DNA from 4 places in the Streptomyces sp. R33 genome. Region 4 is predicted to be linked to each of the others. Evidence: riboswitches for the same ligand, from Rfam matches in the RefSeq annotation. Region 4 holds a riboswitch; each other region holds the start of a gene.
The links. Region 4 has a riboswitch for cobalamin ahead of AB5J51_RS13865 (energy-coupling factor ABC transporter permease). Riboswitches for the same ligand answer to the same signal wherever they lie in the genome.
Positions count from the first base shown of each region.

Region 1 (2,188 bases), 240 kb from region 4:
CCCAGTGCGCGAGGTTCAGGTTGTGCGTACGGCGCTGGTCCTCGCCGGTGTTGTCGCGGAGCTCCAGGAACTCCTCGATGTCCGCGTGCCAGGTCTCCAGGTAGACGGCGGCGGCGCCCTTGCGGCGGCCGCCCTGGTTCACGGCCGCGACGGAGGCGTCGAGGGTCTTCAGGAACGGCACGATGCCGTTGGAGTGGCCGTTCGTACCGCGGATCAGCGAACCGCGGGCGCGGATGCGCGAGTACGAGAGGCCGATGCCGCCGGCGTGCTTCGACAGGCGGGCGACCTGGTGGTAGCGGTCGTAGATCGAGTCGAGCTCGTCCAGCGGGGAGTCCAGCAGGTAGCAGGAGGACATCTGCGGGTGCCGGGTGCCGGAGTTGAAGAGCGTGGGGGAGGACGGCAGGTAGTCGAGGCGGCTCATCAGCCGGTAGAGCGAGGCCACTTCCTCGACGGCCTGGACGCTGTCGTTCTCGGCGAGGCCGCAGGCCACGCGCAGCATGAAGTGCTGCGGGGTCTCGACGACCTGGCGGGTGATCGGGTGGCGCAGCAGGTAGCGGCTGTGCAGGGTGCGCAGGCCGAAGAACCCGAAGCGGTCGTCGGCGCCCTCCGCGAGGGTGTGCTCGACCAGTGCGTCCAGGCGGCTCGCGTGCAGCGCGACGAACTCGGCGGTCCGGTCGGCGATCAGGCCCTCGCGGTGGCCGACCGCGACGGAGGCGGAGAACGAGGTGGCCCCCTGGCCGGCGGCCTCCTCGGCGACGGCCAGCGTCAGCAGCCGGGCGGCGAGCCGGGAGTACGCCGGATCCTCGGAGATGAGACCGGCGGCGGCCTCCGTGGCCAGCCCGCGCAGTTCGGCCTCGTCGGCGGCGGCGCTGCGCCCGCGGAGCGCGGCGGCGGCGACCCGGCCCGGGTCGGTGTCGGGGAGGTCGGCCGTCAGCTCGGTGAGGGTACGCAGCAGCGCGGCCCCAGGTCCCCCGGTCTCGATTCCGGTGTCGGACGGGTCGGACTCGGCGCGCGGTGCGGAAGGCGCGATGGTCACGGGGGGAGCTCTCCCTCGCTCGGCTCCGGGACACCTGCGGTGCGGGCACGAGCGGGCGCGCGCGGGCTCGGCCTCGGGGGCACACCGCGCGGCGTCCACCGGCCCAACCGCGGGGCCCGGACGTGTCGGCACCCGGTTCGGTCGAGCCGGGCGCACTGTCGGCAGGTCCTCGGACTTGCGGTGACACCAATGGGTGTACTTCATACCGTTGCGGGACAGTTCCGGATTCGCACCGGATTCCCCTGCGACGACAGCGAGCATGAGCATACATGTGGGGGCCGCTTCCTGTGCGACCCCCTAGATGTTGTGTCGGCGTGGCTACAGGGCGAGACCGTACGTGAGCAGAGTGAGGCCGGGGACGGGCTCCCAGTCCCGTTCGGGCGTGCGGACGAAGCCGAGTCGCTCGTAGATCCGGTGGGCGCCGACCATGTCCTGCGTGGTGGACAGGACGAGGCGCCGCACGCCCTCGATGGCCCGCGCCCGCTCCATGCAGGCCCGTACGAGCGCTTCCCCGGCGCCCCGCCCCCGGCCCTCCCGGGCGACGGCCAGCATCCGGAACTCGGCCTCGCCGGCGCCGGCGATGTCGCACAGCGGGCTCCCGGGCGCGGCGAACGCCACCCCGCCGAGGAGCTGTCCGTCGCTCGCGGCGGCGACGAGTATCACCCCGTCGCGCGCCCGCCCGGCCACGTCCCGCAGCCGCGCGAGGTACGGGTCGTCCTCGCCGAAGGTGAGCAGCCCGTCCCCGAGGTACGCCTGCGCGGTGATCTCCCCGAGCGTCCCGTACTCCGCCGCCAGCGCTTCCCTGATCACGATGTCCATGCGGTCGAGTGTGCCGGACGGCTGTCGGTGCCCGGCGCTATCGTCGTAGACAGCACCGTCGAGAAAGGCGAGCGAGGCATGACCGTGACGACAGACCGGCCCCACATGCTGACAGAGGACTTCGAAGCCGTGGCGCGTATAGCCGCTCGCGAGAGGGTGGGGACACGGCTGGAGTTCATCGACGGAGTCATCAGGAGCAAGGCCATGCCGGACGGCGACCACGGGATGATCATCCAGTGGCTCACTCGGATCTGTATGCAGCACCGCCCCGAGCTGTGGCTGCATTCGGGGCAGGGCATCAAAGCCCAGGAGTACCGGGCCGGTCGGGCGATT
Region 1 is NZ_CP165727.1:3,322,709-3,324,896, reverse strand. It holds gene AB5J51_RS14945 (ribonucleoside-diphosphate reductase subunit alpha) at 1-1,036, opposite strand, end outside; cobalamin riboswitch at 1,179-1,310, opposite strand; gene AB5J51_RS14940 (GNAT family N-acetyltransferase) at 1,355-1,855, opposite strand; gene AB5J51_RS14935 (Uma2 family endonuclease) at 1,934-2,188, shown strand, end outside.
Region 1: linked by a shared signal. The riboswitch ahead of AB5J51_RS14945 (ribonucleoside-diphosphate reductase subunit alpha) and the one ahead of AB5J51_RS13865 (energy-coupling factor ABC transporter permease) in region 4 are both predicted to bind cobalamin.

Region 2 (2,188 bases), 1.2 Mb from region 4:
CCGAGGCCTTCGGCATCCTGCTCGCGAAGCACTTCGTCTCCTCCCAGTCGCCGATCCGCGAGGCGCAGATCCGGATCGAGGAGTACGCCTGGGAGCGGATCCCGGTCCCGACGCGCAAGGAGCAGCACTCCTTCGTCCGCAAGGGCCAGGAGGTGCGCACCGCGCAGATCACGTACAGCGAGACGACCGGTCTGCAGGTCATCTCGGGTCTGAAGGACCTGACGGTGATGAACTCGACGAACTCCGAGTTCCACGGCTACATCAAGGACAAGTACACGACGCTCAAGGAGGCGTACGACCGCATCCTGGCGACGAAGGTCACCGCGCGCTGGGCGCACTCGGCGCTGGCCGCCGACGACGCCTCGTACGACTGGGACCAGTCGTACAAGAAGGTCCGCAAGAACATGCTGGAAGCGTTCGCCGAGACCTACTCGTACTCGCTGCAGCAGACCCTCAACCAGATGGCCGAGCGGGTGCTCGACCACTGCCCGCGGGTCAACGAGGTACGCCTGAACCTCCCCAACAAGCACCACTTCCTCGTCGACCTGGAGCCCTTCGGCCTCAAGAACGACAACGAGGTCTACTTCGCGGCGGACCGGATGTACGGCCTGATCGAGGGCACCGTGCACCGCGACGGCGTGCAGCCGGTGATCGCGACGAGCGACTGGATCGTCGCCTGAGCCGCTACGCCGCTACTTCTCGGCCGGCTGCCCGAGCTGGAGGTTCCACCGCCCGAGCCGCCCGGTGAGGCTGGTCACCGTGTCCGGGCGTACGTCGAGGCGCCAGAAGGCGGTGGCCGGCAGCTCCAGCGCGGACACGACGGCCGCCCTGACGACGGCCTGGTCGACGACGGCGCGATGCGTACCCGCGGGCAGAGCGGCGAGGGCGGCGCCGACGCGGGCGATCAGCGCGGTGACGGACTCCCCGCCGGGCGGCGCGTAGTCCGGGTCCGTCAGCCAGCTCCGGACGGCGGCCGGATCCTCGGCGGCGACCTCGTCCAGGGTCCGCCCGGCCCACTCCCCCGCGTCCGGGCCTTGCAGGCCCGCGTACTGCGGGCAAGGGTCGCCGTGGCCGAAGCGAACCTGCCGTGAAGCGTCCTCGAATGGACGTCTCACGAACTGAACTCGTACTACGGCGCTCTTCATAAGGGGAGCGTAAACGCGGTACGGTCTCGGACGACAACCTAAAAAAAGACGACGGTATGACGGAAGCACCGGTGAAAATCCGGCACGGTCGCGCCACTGTGAATCCTCCCGGAGGGGGAGGAGAAGTCAGACCCGCCATGTCGTCGCTAGCACCACTGACCGGGACGCGTGTTCCCTCTGGAGGTTCTGCCATGGCTCACTCCGCCGTGCCCACGACGGCCCCTGCCGTCACCCCGATCTCGCTCTCCGCTCTCGCCCCCTGGGCCCTGTTCGCCGGCGTCCTGATGCTGGTCCTGCTCTACCTCGTCGGTGCCGAGCAGGGCGCCACCGCGCTCTTCGAGGGCGACACCGTCCACGAGTGGATGCACGACGGTCGCCACCTCCTCGGCTTCCCCTGCCACTGATCTCCACCTCAGCAGCAAGGGAAGTACCGAACCATGAACTCCATTTCCCCCCGCGTCCTATTGGTCCGGGGCATGCTGGCAGGTCTGCTCGCAGGCCTGGCCGCGTTTCTCGTCGCGTACGTCCTCGGCGAGTCCAAGGTCGACGCGGCGATCGCCATCGAGGAGGCGGGTCACGCCGCCCACGACCACGGCGAGGAGGCGGCCCCGGTCAGCCGGGCCCTCCAGGCCACGGCAGGCCTCGGCACCGGCACGCTCCTGTACGGGATCGCGCTCGGCGGCATCGCCGCGCTCGTCTTCTGCTACGCCCTGGGCCGCATCGGCCGCTTCGGCCCGCGGGCCACGGCCCTGCTGGTCTCGGGCGGCCTGTTCGTCGCCTTCAACCTGGTGCCGTTCCTCAAGTACCCCTCCAACCCGCCGGCCGTCGGTGACCCCGACACCGTCGTCCGGAGGACCACCCTCTACATCCTGATGATCGCGTTGAGCGCGCTGCTGTCCGCGGGCGCGCTCATCCTGGGCCGGCGTCTGGCACCCAGGCTCGGGAACTGGAACGCCTCGATCGTCGCCTCGGTCGGCTTCGTCGCGGTGGTCGCCATCGCCTACGCGGCGCTGCCCGGCATCAACGAGGTCCCGGCGGATTTC
Region 2 is NZ_CP165727.1:4,325,015-4,327,202, forward strand. It holds gene pucL (factor-independent urate hydroxylase) at 1-680, shown strand, start outside; gene AB5J51_RS19765 (histidine phosphatase family protein) at 693-1,115, opposite strand; cobalamin riboswitch at 1,150-1,300, shown strand; gene AB5J51_RS19770 (CbtB-domain containing protein) at 1,337-1,549, shown strand; gene AB5J51_RS19775 (CbtA family protein) at 1,583-2,188, shown strand, end outside.
Region 2: linked by a shared signal. The riboswitch ahead of AB5J51_RS19770 (CbtB-domain containing protein) and the one ahead of AB5J51_RS13865 (energy-coupling factor ABC transporter permease) in region 4 are both predicted to bind cobalamin.

Region 3 (2,188 bases), 3.4 Mb from region 4:
ACCGGCTTGCCCAGCAGCACCACCTGGCTGCTCTGGTCGCTGCCGGGCTTGAGCAGCACCGGGTTCATCAGCGCCGTCGGCTCCACGCACGCCGCCTGCGCCTGCATCGCCTGCGCCCGCCCGATCTCGGCGCCCTCGCGCGTGACGAACGAGTTCAGCGACATGTTCTGCGCCTTGAACGGCGCCACCTTCACGCCCTGCCGGGCCAGCCAGCGGCAGATGCCCGCCGTGACCACGCTCTTGCCCGCGTCCGATGTCGTACCGGCGACGAGGAGTCCCCCGCCCAGCTTGCCGCCGCTCACGCGCGTCCCCTCCCCGCCACACGTGACACCGCACAGCGCAGTGCCACACACGCTCCCAGCGCCAGCCACGTCACCTGCCGTGACAGCCGCACCGCCCGTTCGATGTCCGCGACCTGCACCGGCCGCCCCGCCTCGCCGTTCAGTACGGCCCGGTGCTCGACCCGCCCTCCGTACGCCAGGGTGCCCCCCAGCCGTACGCCGAGCGCCCCGGCGAACGAGGCCTCCACGGGCCCGGCGTTCGGGCTCGGGTGCTCGGCCGCGTCCGCCCGCCAGGCCCGTACGGCTCCCCGCCGGTCGGGTCCGGCGATCACGGCGGCCAGGGCGGTCAGCCGGGCGCCCGGCCAGCCCGCGAGGTCGTCGAGCCGGGCCGAGGCCCAGCCGTAGCGAAGGTAGCGCGGGGACTTGTGGCCCACCATCGCGTCCAGGGTGTTCACGGCGCGGAAGGCCAGCAGCCCGGGGACACCGGCGGCGGCGCCCCACACGAGGGCCCCGACCACCGCGTCGGAGGTGTTCTCGGCGACGGACTCCACGACGGCGCGGGCCATCTGCTGCTCGTCCAGGGCCTGCGGGTCGCGCCCGCACAGGTGCGGCAGCCGCTCCCGGGCCACCTCGGCGTCCCCGGCGGCGAGCGCGCCGCCGATGGCGCGGGCCTCGCGGCCCAGCGAGGTGCCGCCGACGACGGCCCAGGTGGCCGCTGCGGTCAGGGCGATACGGGCGGCCGCGGGCCGGGAGCGCACGGCGCGGGCGCCCAGCGCGCCGACGGCGGCCGCGCCCCCGGCGCACAGGAGGGTGTGGAGGAGGCCCCGGGCGCGGTCGTCGCGCCACAGGGCGCCTTCGACGGCGGCGGCTGCTCGTCCGAAGGCGGCCACGGGGTGCCCTCGGCGCGGATCACCGAGGATCCGGTCGCCGATCAGGCCCGCCGTGGCGCCGTACGCGAAGACGCGATCGGCACGCATGGTGGCAGGTATGTCCTCACTCAGGGTCCGCGCCCTGGTTCGACGTGTCCGGCGGTGGGAGTTCCTGGCTCCCGGGGCGCACGTGCCGCGTGCTCCCCGGTGACAGTGGCGGGACCGCGCCGGATTCGCACCGGACTTCCTCTCCATGCCGCCGTATTGGCTCGGGCAGTCCACCACGCACCGCGAAGGCCCGTCAACTCGCCGTTGACCTGCGGCGGGGCAGCTCGCCACCATGGGCCGCAGGCACGCGAAAGCTCCCTCCGGGAAACCCGTAGGGAGCTTTCGTGCGCCGTGCCCGAATCGGTCAGCTGACGATCAGGTAGATCCCGTACGCCACGGCCGACGCGACGAGCGCGAAGCAGGCGTACGCGCCGCTGCGGGCCAGGGTGGCGGTGCCGCCCTGCTCGGTGGCGGTCTCGTGCTTGGACAGGCCCACCAGGCCCAGGGTGAACAGGGCCACGAGCGCGACGGTGGCGGAGAGGCTGACCCCGAAGACGGAGCCGAGTGCTGCCCAGTCGATCTTCATACTGCGGATTCCTCTGTCGTTCTCGGGGTCAGACCGCGGCGGCGGGAGCCGCCGGCGTGGCCGGGGCGGCCGCCGGGATGGTGGCCTTCAGGGCGTCGTCCGTGACCGCGGCGGTCGTACCGGCGGCGGCCTCGGCGGCCACGGTCGGCGGGACGGTGACGGCGGCCATGGCCGTGGTGACGACACCCGGCTCCTCGGCCGCGGCCGGCTGCACGTCGTTGACGTTGCTGTGGTCGACGACCTGGCGGCGGGAGATGAGCCAGATGGCGACGCACGAGGCGACCAGGAAGAGCGCGACGGCGGCGACGCCGACGTCACCCGTGCGCATGACCAGCTCGGCACCGGAGGCGACGACGGCCGCGGCCGGCAGGGTCAGGCCCCAGGCGATGAACATGCGGGTGGCG
Region 3 is NZ_CP165727.1:6,446,599-6,448,786, forward strand. It holds gene AB5J51_RS29655 (cobyric acid synthase) at 1-287, opposite strand, end outside; gene AB5J51_RS29660 (cobalamin biosynthesis protein) at 299-1,258, opposite strand; cobalamin riboswitch at 1,297-1,448, opposite strand; gene AB5J51_RS29665 (hypothetical protein) at 1,563-1,784, opposite strand; gene AB5J51_RS29670 (inorganic phosphate transporter) at 1,813-2,188, opposite strand, start outside.
Region 3: linked by a shared signal. The riboswitch ahead of AB5J51_RS29660 (cobalamin biosynthesis protein) and the one ahead of AB5J51_RS13865 (energy-coupling factor ABC transporter permease) in region 4 are both predicted to bind cobalamin.

Region 4 (2,188 bases):
GTCCGGCTTCAGCTCGCTGATCGCCGCCTCCGCCTGCGCGTCGGCGCCCGTGAACGGCTCCTCCTTGCCCTCGCCCAGCCCCAGCGCGAGCGGCAGTACGGCCAGCGCCGCCACCAGGAGCAGCAGCAGGCCGTTGATCTTCGCGTTCCGGCTCATGGTCATCACACCGCCGTCTTCTGCTCGCTGTGACCGGTCAGCTTCGCGACGCCCAGCCGGACCAGGTCCGACTTGCTCGACTGCATGAGCAGCCGCATCACGAGCACCGTCAGCAGGCCCTCGCTCACCGCGAGCGGGACCTGGGTGACGGCGAAGATGCCCCCGAACTTCGCCAGTGCGCCCAGGAACCCGCTGCCCGGGTCCGGGAAGGCCAGCGCCAGCTGCACGGAGGTCACGCAGTACGTGACCAGGTCGGCGAAGAAGGCGCCGAAGAAGACGGTCACCATCAGCGGGACGCCGAAGCGCTTCAGCAGCAGGTAGACCCCGTACCCCGCCCACGGCCCGGCGATCGCCATCGAGAAGACGTTCGCGCCGAGGGTGGTCAGGCCGCCGTGCGCCAGCAGCAGCGCCTGGAAGAGGAGGGTGATCGTGCCGAGCACCGCCATGATCGGCGGCCGGAACAGGATCGCGCCGAGCCCGGTCCCCGTGGGGTGCGAGCAACTGCCCGTCACCGACGGGATCTTCAATGCGGACAGGACGAACGTGAACGCTCCGGACGCCCCGAGCAGCAGTGTGCTCTCCGGGTTGGCCTTCACCTCGCGGGTGAGGGCGCGGACACCGTGGACGACGAAGGGAGCGGATGCGGCGCCCCAGGCGACCGCGTGCAAAGGGGGCAGGAACCCCTCGGCTATATGCATGGGTAGGGAGACCTCTCCAGCACCTCGTGGATGGACAACGCGCCCCGGCCGGTCTCCTGGCTCACGGGTGCTGATGCCCTGGCTCCGCCTTCCCGGGCGGTGCGGGTCCTCCCGCGCCGCCCAGTGGCTTCCCGAAGGAGTGGAGCCGGACTTCCCGTTCACAGTGGCGAGGGCCGCACCGGTTTCCCACCGGTTTCCCGTACACCAAGGCCAGCTGACCCTAGTCGGACGGACGGACCGGTACCAACCCGGCCCGAACGGCGCGGGCCGAACGGGCCCGGACCGGCGCCCCGAACGGCTGCGGCCCGGTGGCGGCGCCGCCGGCCGGCCCCCAGGCTGGCGGCGTGGCCGCCGACTACGACTACTCCGACCTGACCGCCGTCTACGTCAACTGCACCCTCAAACGGTCGCCCGAGACCAGCAACACCGAGGGCCTGATCGACCGGAGCCGCGCCGTCATGGCGGCGGCCGGCGCCCGGACCTCGCTGATCCGCGCCGTCGACCACGACATCGCCACCGGCGTCTGGCCCGACATGACCGACCACGGCTGGGAAACCGACCAGTGGCCCGTCCTGTACAGCCAGATCATGGACGCCGACATCCTCGTGCTGTGCGGCCCCATCTGGCTCGGCGACAACAGCTCCGTCATGAAGCAGGTCATCGAGCGGCTCTACGCCTGCTCCTCGATCCTGAACGCCCAGGGCCAGTACGCCTATTACGGCCGTGTCGGCGGCGCCCTGATCACCGGCAACGAGGACGGTGTGAAGCACTGCGCCATGAACGTCCTCTACAGCCTCCAGCACCTCGGCTACGCCATCCCGCCGCAGGCCGACGCGGGCTGGATCGGCGAGGCGGGGCCCGGGCCCTCGTACCTCGACCCCGGCTCGGGCGGCCCCGAGAACGACTTCACCAACCGGAACACGACCTTCATGTCGTGGAACCTCATGCACCTGGCGGCCCTGCTGAAGCGCTCCGGCGGGATCCCGGCGCACGGCAACCAGCGCTCGGAGTGGGACGCCGGCTGCCGCTTCGACTTCCCGAACCCCGAGCACCGGTAGGCGCTGCCTCTCACGCCGGTACGTCGGCCGGCGCCGACTCCGGCTGCGCCGGCAGCGGCCGGGCGTTCATCCGGTGACCTGACCCCGTACGCGGGGGTGGGCGGGCGCCCCGGGCACCCGCCCACCCCCCGGCTTCACCGGCACACGTTGCGGTGCGCGACGTCCAGCACGAACCGCTCGGGCCCGTGCAGCTTGAAGGAGGTGAAGGAGGGCTTGCTGTGGAAGGCGGCGCCGAAGGTGACGTACCCCTCGAAGTCGCCGGTCATCGCGAGCCCC
Region 4 is NZ_CP165727.1:3,085,610-3,087,797, reverse strand. It holds gene AB5J51_RS13870 (energy-coupling factor ABC transporter substrate-binding protein) at 1-156, opposite strand, end outside; gene AB5J51_RS13865 (energy-coupling factor ABC transporter permease) at 162-854, opposite strand; cobalamin riboswitch at 883-1,078, opposite strand; gene AB5J51_RS13860 (flavodoxin family protein) at 1,199-1,912, shown strand; gene AB5J51_RS13855 (hypothetical protein) at 2,047-2,188, opposite strand, start outside.